One region of the Bradyrhizobium sp. CCBAU 11361 genome, then DNA from elsewhere that is predicted to be linked to it. Evidence: predicted binding sites of a transcription regulator. Region 1 holds the regulator's gene; each other region holds the start of a gene.
The links. Region 1 encodes LexA, which represses DNA repair genes until DNA is damaged. Its sites were predicted from a motif close to TGTTCNNNNTGTGTTCNG; they were not measured.
Positions count from the first base shown of each region.

Region 2: a site for LexA is predicted at 2,831-2,848, ahead of XI08_RS37620 (ATP-dependent Clp protease adaptor ClpS). Genes of this name have one in related genera too.
Region 3: a site for LexA is predicted at 1,784-1,801, ahead of XI08_RS34470 (DUF3072 domain-containing protein). Genes of this name have one in related genera too.

Region 1 covers NZ_LBJZ01000195.1:233,470-240,031, reverse strand. The annotation lists gene XI08_RS36670 (ComEC/Rec2 family competence protein) at 1-1,611, shown strand, start outside; gene XI08_RS36665 (GAF domain-containing protein) at 1,621-2,562, opposite strand; gene XI08_RS36660 (hypothetical protein) at 2,783-3,217, opposite strand; gene XI08_RS36655 (hypothetical protein) at 3,359-3,613, opposite strand; gene lexA (transcriptional repressor LexA) at 3,792-4,493, opposite strand; gene XI08_RS36645 (molybdopterin molybdotransferase MoeA) at 4,669-5,883, opposite strand; gene XI08_RS36640 (hypothetical protein) at 6,112-6,318, opposite strand; gene XI08_RS36635 (HAD family hydrolase) at 6,486-6,562, opposite strand, start outside.
Region 2 covers NZ_LBJZ01000196.1:163,571-170,132, reverse strand. The annotation lists gene XI08_RS37625 (tannase/feruloyl esterase family alpha/beta hydrolase) at 1-1,032, shown strand, start outside; gene XI08_RS37620 (ATP-dependent Clp protease adaptor ClpS) at 1,078-2,787, opposite strand; gene XI08_RS37615 (DHA2 family efflux MFS transporter permease subunit) at 2,911-4,530, opposite strand; gene XI08_RS37610 (HlyD family secretion protein) at 4,478-5,725, opposite strand; gene XI08_RS37605 (TetR/AcrR family transcriptional regulator) at 5,817-6,485, shown strand; gene XI08_RS37600 (MarR family winged helix-turn-helix transcriptional regulator) at 6,537-6,562, shown strand, end outside.
Region 3 covers NZ_LBJZ01000194.1:59,291-65,852, forward strand. The annotation lists gene XI08_RS34455 (Do family serine endopeptidase) at 1-550, shown strand, start outside; gene XI08_RS34460 (hypothetical protein) at 819-1,181, shown strand; gene XI08_RS34465 (DUF6496 domain-containing protein) at 1,194-1,460, opposite strand; gene XI08_RS34470 (DUF3072 domain-containing protein) at 1,554-1,748, opposite strand; gene XI08_RS34475 (hypothetical protein) at 1,863-2,084, shown strand; gene XI08_RS34480 (hypothetical protein) at 2,104-2,313, shown strand; gene XI08_RS34485 (hypothetical protein) at 2,407-2,646, opposite strand; gene XI08_RS34490 (hypothetical protein) at 2,742-3,011, opposite strand; gene XI08_RS34495 (hypothetical protein) at 2,944-3,372, shown strand; gene XI08_RS34500 (HWE histidine kinase domain-containing protein) at 3,369-4,859, opposite strand; gene XI08_RS34505 (HAMP domain-containing protein) at 4,873-6,562, opposite strand, start outside.

The DNA of each region.
Region 1 (6,562 bases):
GGCTTCGTGATGGGGGCGATCACGGCAGCGGTGCCGCCCGATGCCGGTGGATTGCGGCTGCGCTATGCCGCCTTCATGCAGGGCCTGCGCGATGGGATCGACGCGCGCATCCGGGCAACACTCGAAGGTGACAATCGCGCGATCGCGACGGCGCTGCTGACGGGGCGGCGCGACGCGATCACCACGCCTGTCAATGACGCCATGTTCATTTCAGGGCTCGGCCATGTGCTGTCGATCTCCGGTTATCACATGGCGGTGGTCGCCGGCGTCGTGTTCTTCGCGGTCCGCGCGCTGCTTGCTCTGATCCCGGGACTGGCGGTCGGTTTCCCCATCAAGAAATGGTCCGCGGCTGCGGCGCTGGTTGCCGCCGCGTTCTATCTGCTGCTCTCGGGCGCGGAGGTTGCGACACAACGCTCGTTCTTCATGACCGCCGTGGTGCTGATCGCCGTCATGGTCGACCGCCGCGCCATCACGTTCCGCACCCTGGCGGTGGCGGCGCTGATCGTGCTCGCGGTCGCGCCGGAAGCGCTGGTGCATCCGAGCTTCCAGATGTCGTTTGCGGCAACGCTGGGGCTCGTTGCGCTGGTGCAGATCGGCATGCCGAACCTGTTCGCATCGCCCGATCATTCGGCGACCGCGCGCGTTGCGATGTGGGGCGGCCGCGAGATCGCGATGCTGTTTCTGGCCTCGCTGATCGCGGGGCTTGCGACCACGCCCTATGCCGCCTTCCATTTCCATCGCGTCACGCCCTACGGCGTGCTCGCCAATCTCGGCGCGATGCCGGTGGTCTCTGCGCTGGTGATGCCTGCGGGACTGCTCGGATTGCTCGCGGCGCCGTTCGGGCTCGACGGCGTGTTCTGGTGGCTGATGGGGATCGGCATCGACTGGATGGTCGCGGTCTCGCGCTGGGTGGCCGCGCTGCCGGGCGCGGTCGGCCGCATCCCGGCTTTCGGCATTGCCCCGCTGATCGCGGCCAGCCTGGGGATCATCGCAATGGGCCTGCTGCGCACGCCCTTGCGCTGGTCCGGCGCGCTGATGCTGCTGGTGGCGATCCTCTGGGGGCTGTCGGGGCGGCAGCCGGATATCCTGATCGCCGGGGACGGCCAGAGCGTCGCGGTGCGGGGCAGGGACGGGCGCCTGCAGATGATCCGGGCCAGCAAGGACGGCTTTCTGCTGAAGGAGTGGCTCGCTGCCGATGCCGATCCGCGCGATGCCGGCAGCAACTCGCTCGCCGCCGGCGTGTCGTGCGACGAGGCTGGCTGCGTGACGCCGCTCGCCGACGGGCGCCTGGTCGCGCTGGCCATGCGCATCGACGCGCTGGCGGACGATTGCAGCCGCACCGCGCTGGTGGTGACGGCGCGGCCGGCGCCACCGGATTGTGCGGCGATGGTGGTCGACCGGCAGCGTCTCGCCGCCCAAGGCGCGCTCGCGCTGACACGGCGCGGCGACGGCTTTGCGGTTCAGGCGGTGAAGGCGAGAAGCACCGACCGTCCGTGGTCGCCGGCGACCGCCGGCGAGGGCGATTTCGGCGCGAGCCTCGCGCCGCAGGCGGCTGCTCCCCGCAACCGGGATGCGACGCCATCCGAGGCGGACATGCAGGCTGAGGATTGAACGGACAGGCTACAGGTACCAGGCCAGCACGGCGTCGAGCCCGGCGGCCCCGATCACCGGCAGGGCCACCATCTGGCTCAGTCCAGACGCGCGAGCCTCGGCGGCCGCGGCTGAGCCGTCATGCGCGAGATCGTCGTTGAGTGCGGGCATACCGGTGGCCCAGGCTCCGCCGATGCTGCCGTCGCCCCTGGCGATGGATTTGTCCGCGTAGAGCGCGGCAAGGTCGGTCTGCGCGCTGCAATCGGCGGCGCGAAAGACCAGTGCCGAACGGGCCTCGTTCGGCACCCAGATCTCGAAGCGTCGCGCAATGGGCGTCGCCTGCGCGGAGAGGAAAGTCAGCACCCAGGTCTGGTCGACGCCGGTCCGATAGGGCACGCCGACGCCGAGATTGATGCCGACCTCGGCGGCGTCTTCCCAGCGCAGAAAACTCCTGGCGTTGTGCAGGTCCTTGATGATCAGCGGCAGGCCCGCTTTCCAGGTGCGTCCGGGCAGGCCGAAGCCGCGGGGAAACCTGGTGTGGCGGGAGTTGAACTCGAACATGTCGGCGGTGCCATAGTAGCCGTCGACGAGCCCCATCTCGTGGGAGATATCGGGGTCATTGTGCCAGAGCTCGATCGCGCCGACATGCGCCTCGTCGTCGCCGCAGAACAGCACCATGACGGCCTGCAAGAATTCGCCTGAAAACACCGGCACCGCCACGCCGCATGTGAGGCCGGCCGCGAGCGCCTGATCGGTCCGCTTGAAATAGGAGTTGGCGAATTTGGTGAGGATCACGGGATGGCCGCTGGCCCAGGCCTTGCCGGGAAGGCCCTCGTCGTATCCGAAACGCAAATTCTCGCTCACGGCCTTGAACGCGGACAGCCCTTCGCCATAGAGGCCGCCGCCGAATTCCAGCCGCATGCGCGTCCGGTCCGGCACCCAGAGTTCAACGACGCGAATGAAGGTTTTCATCGACCGTGTCCGCCGCCTCAAGCCAGTGACAGCATCGGCGATCTGGCCGCGGAGTGGACGTTCAAAATTCAGGCAGAGCCGCGCAAACTTCGTGCGACGGGGAGGCGCGGGGGATCTCCGCGGATTGGATTCTCAGGACGCAAACCGCACCACGTCGCCGGCCACGGCCGGCGATGGCGATTTCGATGCTGGCCCCGACCCGTGAGCCGGGGGAGCTGCCTCAGCCGATCGGCAGGCGGGTGATGGTCGGCCGACCATCGGCGATGACCTGCGGCTTGTGCTCGCGCTCGCCGACGGGCTGGGTCACCGGCAACTGCAGCACGGTCGCGCGCTGGCCTTCGACGAGCTGCGTCACCAGTACGTATTTGCCGTCGGGGAATTCGATCGCGTCGTGATGGCGATCGGGAATGTGCGGATCGATCTTGCCGAACTTGCCGACGCGGGAGTTGATGGTGCGCGTCCAGATCCAGCGATTGTCGTAGCGGACGTTGTCGGCGAAGGCGAGCTCCGTCCCCGGCAGCAGGCAGACCGCGACGGACATGTCGGCTTCAGAGGCGAAGCCGCGCGTCGAGGTGCCTCGGAAAGTGGTCGTGACGATCGTCTCGCCGACTTCTGCGGGACGCGTCGCGACGGCATGCAGACTGTAGTCACACATCGGGTGCTCCTCATTCAGGGATAGCGACCCGCGCCTCCTTCGGAGGCACTAGCCCCTATCAGAGTGGAAGCATGTTAGCGTCTTCTCGGTTGTAGGCAAATCTGCGACTTAGATCCGCAGGCTGCCATCACAATATCTTTTTCAAATGCACGAGGAACAAAGTCCGCTTCTGTGCATTTGGCGTGCGTCCCCGTCAGCGACCAGCAGGTGCCGACCAGCCCGAATATTGCCAGCGGGTTGCGACGGCTTCGCGACGGCGTTGCGGGCATTGCGCAATTGCTCGCTCGTCGTCGTCTGCGCTGCCTTGCGGACATGGTGTGACTGTGCGGCGAAGGCTTGCGACGCTGATGCTGCGATCAGCGTGATCGTGACGGCGCTCAAAACGATCTTGCGCATGATGGTCTCCTCGATCTCCAGCGTCGCGAAGCGATGAGGGCTTCGTGCGGCGTGCCCGAGGATGTACCGCTGGAGAGGGGCCGGATAATCTGTGCAAAACCAGAAAGACTATCCAGCCGGAGCGGACAATCGTCCGCTCCAATCGTCAACGCGCGGGTCGCCAACCGGCGGAGCGCGCTCAGTACTTGCGGTAAAGGCCGATCAGCTTGCCCTGAATCTTCACCCGGTTGGGCGGCAGGATGCGGACCTCATAGGCCGCATTGGCGGGCTCGAGCGCGATCGAGGCACCGCGGCGGCGAAAGCGCTTCAGCGTCGCTTCCTCGTCGTCGATCAGCGCCACCACGATGTCGCCGGTGTCGGCGCTCTCGTTGCGCTGGATCAGCGCCATGTCGCCGTCGAGGATGCCGGCTTCGACCATCGAGTCGCCGCGCACTTCGAGCGCGTAGTGCTCGCCCGACCCGAGCATGTCAGGCGGTACGCTGATGGTGTGGCTGCGGGTCTGCAGCGCTTCGATCGGCGTGCCGGCCGCGATGCGGCCCATCACCGGCACCGCAACGGGGCGTTCGCCCTCGTCCACGGAGGCGCTGGAGCTCGCTCGCACCTTGCCGAGATTGCCCTCGATGACGCTCGGCGTGAAGCCACGCCGGTTGCCGGCGGCGGCCTGGAGCTCGGGCAGCTTGATCACCTCGATCGCGCGGGCCCGGTTGGGCAGACGCCGGATGAAGCCGCGCTCCTCCAGTGCGGTGATCAGGCGATGGATGCCTGACTTCGAGCGCAGGTCGAGCGCGTCCTTCATCTCGTCGAAGGAGGGCGGCACGCCGCTTTCCTTCAAACGCTCGCTGATGAATCGCAGAAGCTCGTATTGTTTGCGCGTTAACATCTCGACCAAATCCCCCGGTTGATGTCGTTCGATTCCGAGACGGTGAATTCAGCGGCGAGCCGCTAGATGCTCGAAACAAATCATGAACGGACACTATATGTTCGATATGTGTTCCGCAACTGCTTAATTTACCGTGAACGCGACAAAGTTCGCGGAACGCGCACGACCTGCGGGTTCAGGCGGGCAGTCGCAGCACCTCGCAAGGCGTGCCGGCCTCGGCCTTGGGCGCGAACGGCGCGCGCACGAGAAGTGCCTGTGCCGCAGCGAGATTCGCAAGCAGCGAGGAATCCTGATGATTGACGGGAAGGGCGACAAGCGTGCCGTCGTCGCGCCGCTCCAGGCGTGCGCGCAGGTAATCTTCGCGCTGGTCATTGGCACCGACCTCGCGGCCGAGCACGGCGCGCTCGCGACGATGATGAATCACCGCGCGGCCCGACAGAGCGCGAATCAACGGCACCATGAACAGGAAGGCGCACACATAGGACGACACGGGATTGCCGGGCAGGCCGATCACACCCATCGCTCCTAACCGGCCGTGCATCATCGGCTTGCCCGGCCGCATCGCGATCTTCCAGAACGCCATCGCGATGCCTTCGTCCCTCAGCGCCTGCTGGACCAGATCGTGGTCGCCGACCGAGGCGCCGCCGGTCGTAATCAGGACATCGGCGCCGCTCTCGCGGGCACGGCGGATGCCGGCGGTGGTGGCCTCCAGCGTATCAGCGGCAACACCGAGATCGACGGTATCTGCGCCCTCCTGGCGGGCGAGCGCGTGCAGGGCGTAGCCGTTGGAATAGACGATCTGGCCGGGACCCGGGCTGATGCCCGGCATCACCAGCTCGTCGCCGGTGGCGAGGATCGCGACCTTCGGACGGCGGCGGACGGGGAGGTGCGGGTGATTCATCCCGGCGGCGAGTGCGAGGTCGCGCTCGGTGAGCCGGGTTCCCATGCGCAGGAGCACGTCGCCCTCGCGGAAGTCGACGCCGGCGGGGCGGATGTGCCGACCGGCGATAGCGGCTTCCTTGATCGTGATGCGCTTGCCCTCGGCGACCGTGTCCTCCTGGATCACGACCGCGTCCGCGCCAGCGGGAACGACGCCGCCGGTGAAGATTCGCACCGCTTCGCCGGCGCCGACTGCTCCCGCGAACGGCCGGCCGCCCGCCGCGACCTCGCCGATCACGGTGAGCTGTGCGTCGACCTTGGCCGCATCGGCCGCGCGCACGGCGTAACCGTCCATCGCCGACATCGCCTCCGGCGGCTGGGTACGCCGCGCCGCGACGTCGCGCGCGAGCACGTGGTGGTAGGCTTCGTCGAGTGGAATCATCTCTTCAGGCAGCGGCTTCACGCCGGCCAGCACCGCGGCGAGCGCGTCAGAAACCGGCATCAAGGCCACGGGGAAGACTCCTGCTGGGCACGTTCGGGCGAATGAACGGGGAACGTTCTATCCGAGTGCGGGCGCAGAGGCAAAACAGCGACGAAGCGGGATAATTCATCCTGTCGCTCGGCCGCCCTTCTATGGAGAACGCAAAGTGCGGCGCGGCATGGTCCGGACGATCAGAAAGACCGGTACGAGTGTGGCCATGGCAAAGACGACAATGACGAGAGCCACGGCCAGCATCGGTCAACGACCGGTTTGCTGGTCCGGACGGGCGTCCGGCGCCACGTCGGGAGCTTTGGGCCCTTGATCCTTGTCGGGCAGCGGATCGGCCCGGGATTTCAGGTCGGCGGCCTTGCTGATCAGCTTGGCGGAAAGGTCAGAATCCGACGTCGTTCTGGCGAATTCGAGCAGGAGAGAGGCCTGCTTGGTGAGGTAGGTCTTGCCCAACACGATGATGCGTCCGTCCGTAGAAGTCCCAACGGACTCAAGAGTCCGGAAGCGGGCATTCCGTTCCCGGAACTCTGTATAAAAATGTACAAAGCGATTTGGTTCCTGATCTCTGGCCAAATCGGTTCCGGGGAACTCCCCGGTTTCACCCGCAGGCCGCTGTATCTCGATCAGATTCCCAGCGCTTTGAGCGCATCGCCGACATCGCGGGGCGAGGTCACATGCACCGCGGTCAATCCGCGCGCCC
Region 2 (6,562 bases), on a different contig from region 1:
GGTCGCGAAGGCCTCACCATGGCGCAGCGTTATCCCGACGATTTCGACGGCATTTTCGCCCGCGTGCCCGTCATCAACTGGGTCGGCCTGCAGCATGCTGGCACGCGTTCGGGCCTCGTGACCATGGGCGACGGCTGGATCAACCCGGCGCAGGTGAAGCTGGTCGGCGATGCCGTGCGGGCGGCTTGCGACAAGGCCGACGGCTCCAACGATGCACTGGTGCAGGATCCCGTCACCTGCAAGGCGGCGTTCAAGGTCGAGACGCTGCGCTGCGCCAGCGGGAAGACGGGCGATCAGTGCTTGACCGATGTGCAGATCAAGGCGATCGACACGCTGCATGCGACCTACAAATTCCCGTTCGCGCTCGCCAACGGCCTCGACGACTATCCGGGCTGGGGCGTCTCGGGCGAAGACACGCCCGCGATCGGTCCGACCGGCGGCTGGGTCGCGTGGTGGCTCGGCACCGCGCCGCCCGCACAGCCGCCTGCGCCCAACAACGGCATCGCCTGGATCTACGGCGCTGGCGGCATTCAATACGTGTTCGCGCGCGATCCCAAGCTCGACGTCCCCACCTACAAGGTGGAGGAGCACAAGGCGCGGATACTCGAGGTCTCGAACCTCATGGACTCGACCAATCCCGACCTCAGTCGCTTTCGCGAGCGCAAGGGCAAGCTGATCATCCTTGAGCACATGGCCGACTATGCCCAAAGCCCCTATGCCGGCATCCGTTATTTCGAGAGCGTTGAGCGCCTGATGGGCTCGGCGACGACGGAGTTGTTCGCAAGGCTCTACACGGCGCCCGGCGTCGACCATGTCGGTTCCGGCGCGCCGGCCAATGTCGACATGCTGAGCGTGCTGGTCGACTGGGTCGAGAACGGCAAGGCGCCCCGCGATCTTGAGGTCAGCGAGCAGAAGGTCGAGGCGCCGTCCTTCGCGGCCGTCCGCACGCTGCCGTTGTGTCGCTGGCCGGCCTGGCCGCATTACAAAGGCGGCCCGGTGACGGAAGCTGCGAGCTTCTTCTGCGCGCCGTAACGGTTCACCTCTCCCCGCAAGCGGGGCGAGGCAGACACGCTCCGCTCATCCCGCTGCCATCGCCTGCGCGCCTCCGAGCAACTGCGCATTGAGCCGGCCGCCGGAGAACAGCATGTCGTCGAGCGCCTCATCGATGTCGGCCGACACGACGGAATTGCCGCCGTCGCGCGCGAGGCTTGCTTGCGCCAGTCGTCGCCTCAATTCCTTGATGAACGCGCAACTCGTGCCCTCGCTGCGGCGGGCCGCTTCAGCGATGACCGCGTCCTCGTTCGGCAGTCCTCTGCCGTAAAGCCTGACCAGCTTGCCGCGGCCGATCTCATCAGGAAGGGGCACTTCGATGGCCTGATCGATGCGGCCCGGGCGACCGGCGAGGGCGCCTTCAAGGTCCTCCGGCCGGTTCGTGGTCAGGACGAATAGGATGTCCGCGTCCTCTTTCAGCCCGTCCATTTCGTTGAGCAACCTGTTCAGCATGGATTCTTCGCACGGTCCCATGTCATCGCGGTCGCGGGCGATGAGATCGACATCTTCGATCACGACCATCGATGGCTGGAGCAGCCGCGCCAGGCTCATATAGGCCCCGAGAAGACCGATCTGTTCGGCGGTAATGATCAGCGTCGTATGCCCGGGCAGATGTGTCGCAAGATAACGGATCGTGTGGGTCTTGCCGGTGCCCGGCGGCCCGTACAGCAAGATGCCCTTGCGCGTCGACTGACCGAGCCGGCGCAACTGTTCGCGGGTGTTGACGAAAGTCAGCACATTGCGATCGAGCAGCCGCAAGGTCTGCTCCGGCAGGATCACCTCGGTCCGTGAGACCGGCGGCAATCGGTGCACGGTGATGCCGCGCGAGCGCCCGCGATAGTCCGAGTCGGCATCGAGCGACAGGATCTTGCCGCGATAGGTCCGCGCGGTTTGCACGGCCTCTTCCAGTTCACTGAAGCATTGCTGGACGAGCTCTGCGCCCGCCGTGCCTGACGGCACCAGGATCTCGATCCGAATTCCGGGCTCGCGGCTGTATTCGCGGTGTGCGCACGGCAAAACCGCATAGCGGAGACTATCCTGCTCGCACAGCCATAGTCCGTTATCCAGACACTTGACCGGGCTCTTCTCGCCGACATCGACATCGGAATATTGTAGCGGCGCAATGGCGAGCGCATAGCGGCCGCTCTTGAGGAGCCGCGAAATCGACAACGTTTCGTAGCGTTGCTCTTCGTTCAGCCCGATCAACCGGATGGCCTTGCCGAAGAGCCGGTCCACCGCTGCTTGGACATCGACCCGCATGTGGCCGGGAAATTGGCGGATCGTGGTCACGAGTTTGCCGCGCGCGGTGCTGGCAAAGTGCCAATCAAGAACGTCGCAAGCAAAGTCGAAGCTCTCTTCTTGTTCGCTCGAGGGCCCGTCCGCTGCACGCATGCATTCGCTGCACAGCCAGACGGTGCGATTGCCGATCCGAACGTCCGTCTGTCCCTCGGGCTTGCCACACAGTTCGCAAGGAGTCTTGATCGCCTCAAGCGTGACCTGCAGTCGGTGGCCAGCCAGGCAGATGAATTGCTGCGCGGATTTGAAAAGGGCTTCGGCGACGGACTGCGGGTAGGGCCCGCAAACCGCCTTTTCCTTCTGCTCGATTTGAGTAATCAGCGCGGTCGCTTCACGCTCCGATTTGCCGAAAACCTGACGGAGCAGCTCCATCACGAATTGGTGTGGCGTATCGTCGTCATTATGAATTACGAGCTGGGTCGGCTGGTTCTCGCCACGCATACTATTCATCAGGAAAAGGTCTCCGGGACAATCTATGATTGAATAGAACGAATAGGGAACATAAAAAGAAGCGACCGTCAAGTGTGACGGCCGCGACAATTTGGTGGTTAGTTTTCGAAACTGTTAGTGCGCGCCGCCCCCGCCACCGGCCGCCTTCACCTTCCGCGTCAGCAGGACCGCGATCGCGGCGAGCACCAGCACGACGCCGATCACCGCAAAGGTGTCGGAATAGCCCATCACCAATGCCTGGCGCTTCACGGTCTTGCCGAGGGCGATGATGGCCTGCTCGCGCGCGGCATGGGGGTCGGGTACGCCGTGCGCGATGAAGTAGTCCGTCATCTGCGCGATGCGGGTGCGGACCTCCTCACGGCCGAGCGTGACCGACTGGCCGATGATGTTGGAGTGGAATTGTTCGCGCTTGGTGATGATGGTGGCGAGCGTCGCCGTACCGATCGCGCCGCCGAGATTGCGGAACATGTTGCTGATGCCGGAGGCCGCAGCTGCGTCTTGCGGCGCGATGCCGCCCGTCAGCACCGAGGTCAGCGGCGTCAGCACCATGGCCTGTCCCACGGCGCGCACGATGTTCGGGATCCAGAGCTGGTCGCCGGCATAGTCCGGCGACATCGCCGTGTTCATGAAGCAGCTGTAGGCGAAGATCAGAAGGCCGGTGATCGCGATGTAGCGCGTGTCGAAGCGCTGCATCAGCTTCGGGATCAGCGGGATCAGCACGAGTTGCGGCAGGCCGGTCCAGGCCAGCACATTGCCGATCTGCTCGGCATTGTAGCCCTGCGCCTGGCCGAGATAGGCCGGCAGGATGTAGACCGAGCCGAACAGCGCGAAGCCGACCATGGTCATCGCGAGCGTGCCGAAGCCGAAATTGCGCTGAGCGAGCAGGCGCAGCCGGATCAGCGGCTTTTCAATCGTGAGCTCGATCGTGACGAACAGCGTCAGGCTGACGGCCGCGATCACCGCGAGCTTGACGATGAAGGGCGAGGAGAACCAGTCGTCCTTGTTGCCTTCCTCCAGCACCGCTTGCAGCGCCGACAGTCCGATCGCCATGGTGACGATGCCGGCCCAGTCGCCTTCCTTCAGGAGGCCGAGCTGCATCTTCTGCTTCTCCAGCGTCAGATAGAGCGCCGCCACCATCACCGCGGTCGGGATCACGTTGACGAAGAAGATGGTGCGCCAGCCATAGGTCTCGGTGAGATAGCCGCCGATGGTCGGGCCGATCGCGGGGGCAAAGGTCACGGACAGCGCAAAGATCGCGAGCCCTACCGGCTGCTGCGGCTTCGGCAGCTTGGTCAGAACCAGCGTGAATGCCATCGGGATCAGCACGCCGCCGGCAAAGCCTTGCAGGCCGCGCATCGCGATCATCGACGGCAGATCATTGGTGAAGGCGCAGGCGACCGAGAACGAGGCGAACAGCGACGCGCTCGCGAGCATGTAGCGGCGGAACGAGAACACGCGGCTCAAATAGTCGGTCAGCGGGATCACGATGATCTCGCCGATCAGATACGACGTCGAGATCCAGGAGCCGTTGTCCGCGCCGGTGCCGATGCCGCCCTCGATGTTGAGCAGCGAGGCGTTGGTGATCTGGATGTTCAGGATCGCCATGAACGAGCCGATCATGGCAGCGAGCACGGCGATCCAGGTCGCGGCGCTCGCGCGATTCGGATCGGCGGCGGCGCGATCAGGCGTCGCGGCCGGTGTTGCTTGCGTCGAAATTGAGAGGCTGTTTGACATGGCACGACCCTCCGGAGACGAGCTTCGCTTTGGGCGCCGCGACCGCATTCGCGGTCGGCGCGGTCGAACGTGTTGCAATGGTCGGGACCACGGACATGCCGGGCCGGAGCGCAATCGCGGGGCCATGCGCGGCGTCTAGCGCGATCTTGACCGGGATACGTTGCACCACCTTGGTGAAATTGCCGGTGGCGTTGTCGGGCGGCAGCAGCGCGAATTCCTGGCCGCTGGCCGGTGCGATGGAATCGACGCGGCCGTGCACGATCTGGCCCGGGAACATGTCGACCTCGATGTCGACGGCCTGTCCCGCCTGCACGTGGGTGAGCTGCGTCTCCTTGAAATTGGCGACGACATAGGCGCCATCCGTCGGCACGATCGACATCAGCTGCGTGCCGGCCTGCACGAACTGGCCGACGCGCAAGGAACGGTTGCCGATCACGCCGTCGATCGGCGAGACGATCGTGGTGTAGCCGAGATTGAGCTCGGCCTGCTGCTGGATCGCGGCTGCGCGCGCGGCGGCGGCCGTGGCTTGCACGATCTCGGCCTTGAGCAGATCGATCTGCTTCTGTGCGGAGATGAGGTTGGCGTTGTCGCGAGCGATCGCGGCGTCCGCGCCGGCGTCGCGTGCTTGCGCCTGCTGCGCATTCTGCACGCTGCCATAGCCGGTTGCGGCAAGGTTGGTGTAGCGCGTGTTCTCCTGGCTCGCGAATGTCTTCGCGGCGGTGTCGACATCGATGGTCGCCCTGGCTGCGGCGATCACCGCCTGCTGAACCTCGAGCTGCGCTTCCTTGCTCGTCACCGTGGCACTTGCGGCGGCGACATCGGCCTTGGCCTGGTCGAGCGCGACGCGGAAGTCGCGGTCGTCGATCCGGGCCAGCACCTGGCCGGCCTTCACATGCTCGTTATCGGCGACCAGAACGCGATTGAGATAGCCGCTGACTTTCGGCGCGATGGTGGTGTTGTCGGCCTTCACATAGGCGTCATCGGTGGAGACGAGGTACTGGCCGACGGTCCAGTAGTCGTAGCCGTACCAGCTTGCGCCGGCCAGTGCGACGATCGCCGCACCCATCAGCAATGCCTTGCGAAGATTGAGCTTTTGGCGGCGGATTTGGGTCGGTGCGGCAGGCAGGACGCCCTCCAGCGCGGTTGCCGGAAGAGCGGTCTGGGCGGCGGCAGTCGGGGTGGTGTGGACGGTCATGGCCGGGTCCCCTGAATTAGGAAACTTGATAATTTCCAAAATGAGACTAGCTTCGGAATTGTCAATGGAATGACAGGCATCATGTAAAGACATGGCTCGAGCAGAATCGTCAGACGCAAAATCTTCGGGGGAGTGCCGCCCGCGTGGACGGCCGCAACTGCGCAGCGACGAGGAGACGAAGGGAATCGTCCTCGACGTTGCGCGGCAGGCCTTTGCCGGTGACGGCTATGCGGCGACCAGCACCGAGGAGCTGGCGCGCCGCGCCGGCATCTCGACCAAGACGCTTTATCGTCTGTTCCCCGGCAAGGCCGCGCTGTTCGAGGCGATGTGCGCCGACAGGCTCGAACGGCTGCTCTCCGCGGTCGATCTCCAGGCCAGCGACGAGGTCGACATCGAAACAGGCCTGCGCGCCGCGCTGCTGGCCTGCGCGGATCTTGCGCTCGATCCCGAAGTCGTGGCGTTGCAGCGCATGGTGCTGCAGGAGTCGGCCGCATTCCCGGAGCTCGCTGCCAACTTCTACAAGAACGGCATCGCCCGCACCGTCACGGCGCTGACTGGCTGGCTGCGCGCCCAGGTGAAGAAGAAGCGCATCGCGCTCGACGACGTCGAGGAGGCCGCCGGCATGCTGATCGGCATGGTCGCATCGGCGCCGCAGCGTGCGGCGATCTATGGCGGGGTGGCGTTGCCGTCACGCAAGGACATCGAGCGTCGCGTCAAGACCTGTGCGACGCTGTTTCTGGACGGTTGTCGCGCTGCCTAGGCCCGGCAGCCGCCCTTTGACAATCCGGTCGGCTTCGGCTATCTATTTCGCATGCGAAATAATGACGCCACAGCGAG
Region 3 (6,562 bases), on a different contig from region 1:
GATCGTCGACAATCCGCAGGACAATAGCCCGGCGGCAAAGGCCGGCATCGAGGCGGGCGACGTCATCACCGCCGTCAACGGTACCGCGATCAAGGACTCCCGCGATCTCGCCCGCACCATCGCCACGCTGGCGCCCGGTACGTCCGTGAAGCTCGACGTCTTCCACAAGGGTGCGAGCAAGACGGTGACCCTCGCGCTCGGCGAACTGCCGAACGAGCGGCAGGCCCAAGGAAGCGGAAAAGCCGACGAGGGCAAGGCGCAGCCGGGCAACGGGACGCCGCGCCTCGGGCTCAGCCTGGCGCCGGCCGGCGACGTGCAGGGCGCCGGCCAGAAGGGCGTCGTCGTCACCGAGGTCGATCCGCGAGGGCCGGCGGCGCAGCGCGGCATTCAGACCGGCGATGTCATCCTCAATGTCGGCGGCAAGCCCGTCGCCAATGTCGGCGACGTCCGCTCCGAGCTGGCGCAGGCCAAATCGTCCGGCAAGACCAGCGTGCTGTTGCAGGTCAAAAGTGCGGACGCGACCCGGTTTGTCGCGGTGCCACTCGCGTAAGTCGAGTTCTTCCAGCGCAAATCCAAAAAGGCGGCCTTCGGGCCGCCTTTTCTCGTTGGCATCCGAGATACCCACAGGCCGCCGATAACATTCTCGTCAACGGCAGCATTGGTGACAGGTTCGTCCGAAAAAGCCGCGTTCGCTCGTCAGAGTTCGAAATCGCGTGTCGCCTTGGCGGCAATGAAGGCGCCCAGGCGATTGCAAGAGTGGAACTTCGGACGTCCGGCCGTCTTGTGGAACCGGCGGTTCGTATTTGATCGGTGCCAACATGGATCGATTGAAGCTCTCGCTGAGACTTGCGCTGCTCGTGGCGCCGCTCGTGCTGTCGGCTGGAAGTGCCCTGGGGCGCGATGACGGCCGCTACGCCAATTCGCCGCTCAAGCCCTGGTTCGACAGCCTGCGCAGCCATCTCGGCCCGTGCTGCTCGGACGCCGACGGATTTGCCGTCTCCGATCCGGATTGGGAGTCGCATGACGGGCACTATCGCGTGCGCCTCGATGGGCAGTGGGTCGATGTGCCCGATGAAGCCGTCATCACCGAGCCGAACCGCGCCGGCCGCACCATGGTGTGGCCGGTGAAGACCGCGTTTGGCATCTCGATCCGCTGCTTCATGCCGGGCAGCATGATCTAGCGCCGATTGCCGCTATCGCTTGACGGATTTGCGTTTGGACGTTTTCTTGCTCGTCTTTTTCTTGGATGCCTTCCGCTTCGAGGCCTTCTTCGGGACCTTCTTGCCTTTCTTGCGCGCCTTCGACAGGCCGATTGCGATCGCCTGCTTGCGGCTCTTCACACGTCCGCCGCGACCACCGGGGCCGCTCTTTGCCGTGCCCTTCTTGTAGCGCCGCATTTCGCTTTCGACGTCGCTGCCGGCGCTGCGCGAGTAGCGGCGTTTCTTTGCCTTCCGTGCCATTCGGATTCTCCCTTGGCCGGGAGAAAACCCATTCGGCATAAGCATGGTTCCGAAAGCGCGCCCGCAACGTTCCGGATGCGCAATGCAGCCTGGCTAGAAGGAGTTCGCCAGTTCGATCTCCGCCTCGAGCACCTGGATGCGGCGCGCAGCTTCAGTGAAGGACAGATCGCGATCATATTGCGCGGGCTGATAGGCCTCCTCGCTGAGCCGCTTCAACCTCAGGCCCTGTGACCTCGTCATCTGCTCCGCGAGGAAAACCCTGGCGTCGTATTTACCTTGAACCTGCATCTGGCTTCTCCGTTCTGAAATGTGACTTGACTATATGTTCTTATTTTGTTCTAACAAGCCATGGACAACAGAATTAATGAAATTCGACGTAAGATCAGCGCCTTGAGGCTGGAAATGGCCGATGTCGAGGCGACCGTGCGCGGTCTCGTCGACCGCGATCGCGACTGCTCAGAAAAGGCCCTGGCGCAGATGGATCTGCGCCGGAAAATCAATCTGCTGATCGGCGAATGGAAGGCGGCTGGCGGTGGCGATGTCCTGCCGGATGTTCGCGATCGTGTACGTCTTCGTTCCCTCAAGAAAGCCGCGGGTCCCGTGCGCGCAATCGCGCGCCGCTGAGACATTTTGGGAGCGCGCCATGGAGGAAGACCCGGACACGTACCGGATCTTGAGACTGCGCGCCGAGATCCTCGAACTGGGGTCCGCGATCCGGCAATTGCAGCGCGAGGGTCTCGACGATGCTGCGGCCCAGCTTCTGATCGCACGCAAGCGGGCGCAGCTCGATCATCTCGTGAAGACGAACTCCGCGGGCAGTGGCCTGAACATCGCCGACATCCGGCGCAGCTAAGGCGTGCGCGGACGATGGCGTGAGAAGGATTGCACCGAACACCAAAGCAAGAAGGCCCCGCGATCGCGGGGCCTTCGATGAACGGCGGCGAGCCTACTTGGCGTTGGTCGTGCCCTTGTTGTTCGTCATGGTGCCGCCCTGGTCGGAGCCGGGACCGGAGCCGCCCTGACCGGAGGGATCGGCGCTCTTGGATTTCGTGTTGGCGCCCGTCGTCTGCGAGGACGACGTCGAGGATTCATGTTTCGCCTTGTGCGACTTCGCCTGCGCGGCGAACGGGGCGGCGGCGAGGCCGGTTGCCAACATCATGGCGAGGGCGAGCTTGGTCGTCTTCATGCGCGGGAACTCCCTGAGTTAAAATGACGCAGGCAGCCAACTGCCATCCCCCCGCGGAGTTCCCGACAAAGCAACTCCCAGGTTTCACGCGCGGTTCAAGATTCCTTGTCCTCGGCGATGATGAACACGATGCCTGTGAGCATCGCGCCGATTGCGAATGTCGTCACTAACGTGACGACGAAAACGGCAGCGGCCGAATCTCCGCCGTGTTTCAGCAAATTTGCGACCGGCGGGTTGGATAGAATGAGCGCGAGACCGAAGGCGAGGCCGAGCGCCGCGCCCATCATCGCATGCGTCATGATCGTGATGATGCCGGTAGGAGAGATCAGACTTGGCGACTTTTTCGGCGACTTTCTCGCACGCATGGAACCGACCTCGTTCATCCGTGCAACGCAGCCGGCGATTTCGGGTTCCATCGGCATGAACGATTTGTCACGTCGGGCTTCATCCGACGTTCATGCCGACCTTGCGACCATGGAAGCCGTCAACACGGGAACATTCGATATGGGTAAGGTTGTCTTTCTCTATCGCTCACTGGCCTATCGAAACGCGGCCGCCGATATGCTGCGCAAGGCGCGCAAGCTGCCGCGCGGTGCCGAGCGAAGCGCGGCCCGCCGCTATGCGATGGCGTTACGCGATCTCGCGCAAACGGAAGCCTGGCTCGAAGGGCGCATCGGCCATGAACCTCGGCCGGTGCGGCGCATGAAGGTCGCCGCGTCGGGTTAACCCGACGCGCGCTGGAGCGCGAGGACGGTGGTGGCGTCGAACTTGCCATGCGCGGCCGCGGTCGGGGTCTTCCGGGTCAACGGCACTTCCAGGCGGCACAACAGACCCTCGGCGCGCCAATCGAATTGCGCCTTTCCGCCGAGCTGGGACTCGACGCTCGCAAGCAGGCTCCGCGTGCCGAAGCCGCGAGATTTCGGCGTCCTCACCAGCGGACCGCCGGATTCCTCCCAGATCAGTGCGAGGTGGTCCTCCTCGACCTGCCAGCCGATCATGAGCCGGCCCGACCGCGTCGAGAGCGCGCCATACTTGGCCGAGTTGGTGAAAAGCTCGTGCAGCGCGAGAGCAAGCGTCTGGGCGGTTGCCGGCAGCAACTGAACCTCGGGCCCCGCCAGCTTGATCTGGCCGCCGAGCGAGTAGGGCGCGAGCTCCTCCTCGATCAGCTTCGAGAGCTCGGCACCCTGCCAGCTCGACAGCGACAGGATCGTATGCACGCGCGCCAGCGCGTTGATGCGCCCCTCGACGGCGTTGACATAGGCCTTGACCTCGTCGGCACGGGTGAGCCGCACGATCGATTGCGCCAGCGCCAGCGCATTCTTGGCGCGATGATCGACCTCCCGCGCCAGCAGATTTTGCCGCTCCTCGGCTCGCTTGCGCTCGGTGATGTCCACGGTGACACCGCTCACGCGCACCACGCGGCCGCTATTGTCGGCGGTGGCGGCAGCCGTGCCGACACACCAGCGCACATCGCCGTCGGGCCGCACAATGCGGAATTCCGTCTCATAGGCGCGTGTGCCCTTGCTGAATTCGGCGATCGCCTTGCGCAGTTGGTCGACGTCATCGGGATGCAACAGTGCCTGAACGTTGGCCGGATTGACCTCGAAGCTCTCCGGGCTCACGCCAAAGATGCGATACTGCCCCTCGTCCCACATCCAGTCGCCGCTGACCCAGTCCCAGTCCCATGATCCCATCTTGCCGGCGGCGATCGCCATACTGCGACGCTCTTCGCTCTCGCGCAGCTTTGCCGTGGAGTTCTCCAATTCCGCGGTGCGTGCACGGACCCGGTCTTCGAGATCCTGGTTCAGCCGTTCGAGCTCGCGGGTCTTCCGGTACAGCTCGGCAAACACCTTGACCTTGGCGCGCAGCACCTCTGGCACGACCGGCACCGGAACATAGTCGACCGCGCCCATCTCATAGCCGCGCAACCGGTCGATGTCGCTCACTTGAATGGCCGAGATGAAGATCATCGCCGTCTTCTGGAAGCGCGGATGCTCCCTGATCATCGCCGCGAGTTCGAAGCCGTCGAGCTCGGGCATGCAGACGTCGACCAGGATCACCGCGATCTCGGTCTTGAGCAGCACCTCCAGCGCCTCGCGGCCGGATGAGGCGATCACGAGGTTCTCGCCCAGTTCCTTCAAGATCACCTCGTAGGCGAGCAGCTTGGCCGGCTGGTCGTCGACGAGGAGGATGTTGACCTTTTCGTGGTCCATTCGCGCGTCCAGCTCAGCGGTGCAGCCACATGCGGATCGCAAGCAGCAATTGATCGGTGTTGACGGGCTTGGCGAGGTAGTCGGACGCGCCGGCTTCCAGGCATTTCTCGCGGTCGCCCTTCATTGCCTTGGCGGTCAACGCGATGATCGGCAGGCGCGCGAAGGCCGGATTTTCGCGGATCACGCCGATGGTCTGATAGCCATCCATCTGGGGCATCATGATGTCCATCAGCACGATGGCGATTTCCGGATTGGACTCGACCAGCGTCACCGCCTCGCGGCCGGTCGTCGCCGTCAGCACCTTCATGCCGCGCCGTTCCAGCACGCTCGACAGCGCGAAGATGTTCCGGGCGTCGTCGTCGACGAGCAGCGCGGTCTTGCCGATCAGGTCCTCGTCGGAACTGTTCAGTTTCTCCAGCATGCGCTGCTTCTCGACCGGCAGTTCCGTGATCACGCGGTGCAGGAACAATGCGGTCTCGTCGAGCAGGCGCTCGGGCGATTCCACCCCCTTGACCACGATGCTGCGCGCCATGGTGTGGAGCTCGGCATCTTCCTCCGCCGAGAGCTCGCGGCCGGTGAACACCACCACCGGAATGTTCGAAAGTGCTTCGTCGTGGCGGATCTGGTCCAGCACCTCGAAACCGCTCATGTCGGGCAGGCGCAGGTCCAGCACCACGCAATCGCAGGGCGCTTCGCGCAGCGTCGAGAGTGCGCCGGCGCCGGTGTCGGTCGTCACGATCTCGATGTCGTCGTGATGCAGGAGCTCGCGGATCGAGAGCCGCTCGGCCTCGTTGTCCTCGACGATCAGGAGCCGCTTGCGCCGCGGCCGCGCATATTCCTTGATCTGCGCCAGCGCGGCCGAGACCCCCTCGGTCGTCGTCGGCTTGTTGACGAAGGAGAACGCGCCGCGCGCCAGCGCATGCTGGCGGTCCTCGTCGAGCGTGATGATCTGCACGGGGATGTGGCGCGTCAGCGGATTGTGCTTGAGCTGGCTCAGCACCGTCCAGCCGAGCATGTCCGGCAGGAACACGTCCAGCGAGACCGCTCTCGGCTGGTATTGCTTGGCAAGTTCCAGCGCCTCGGCACCGCGAGCCGCGACCAGCACCTTGAAACCCTTGTCGCGCGCGAGATCGACCAGCACGCGTGCGTAATGCGGGTCGTCCTCGACGATCAGGAGGATGCTGTCGCCGGGTTCGAGGTTGAGACGGTCGTCGGGAAGCTGCTCGATGACGCGCTGCTGCTCGGGCGCCGTCGGTTGCAGCGCAGGTGGCTGGCTGTATTGCTGTGGCGTGGCGCGCGGCGCAAGTGTCGGGCCGGAATATTTCAACGGCAGGTAAAGGATGAAGGACGAGCCCTTGCCCGGTGCGCTGCGCAGATGGATTTCGCCGCCGAGCAGGCTGGCGAGCTCGCGGCTGATGGCGAGGCCAAGGCCGGTGCCGCCATATTTGCGGCTGGTGCCGGCGTCTGCCTGCTGGAACGCCTCGAAGATCAGCTTCTGCTTCTCCAGGGGAATGCCGATGCCGGTATCGGACACCTCGAACGCGATCACGGCCGGCGCGGAGTTCAGCACCGGGTGATCCGTTCCCCAGCCGCCGAGCGCGCCGCCGACCTTCAGGCGCACTTCGCCTTCGGCGGTGAACTTGAAGGCGTTGGAGAGCAGGTTCTTCAGGACCTGTTGCAGGCGCTTGGAGTCGGTGACGATG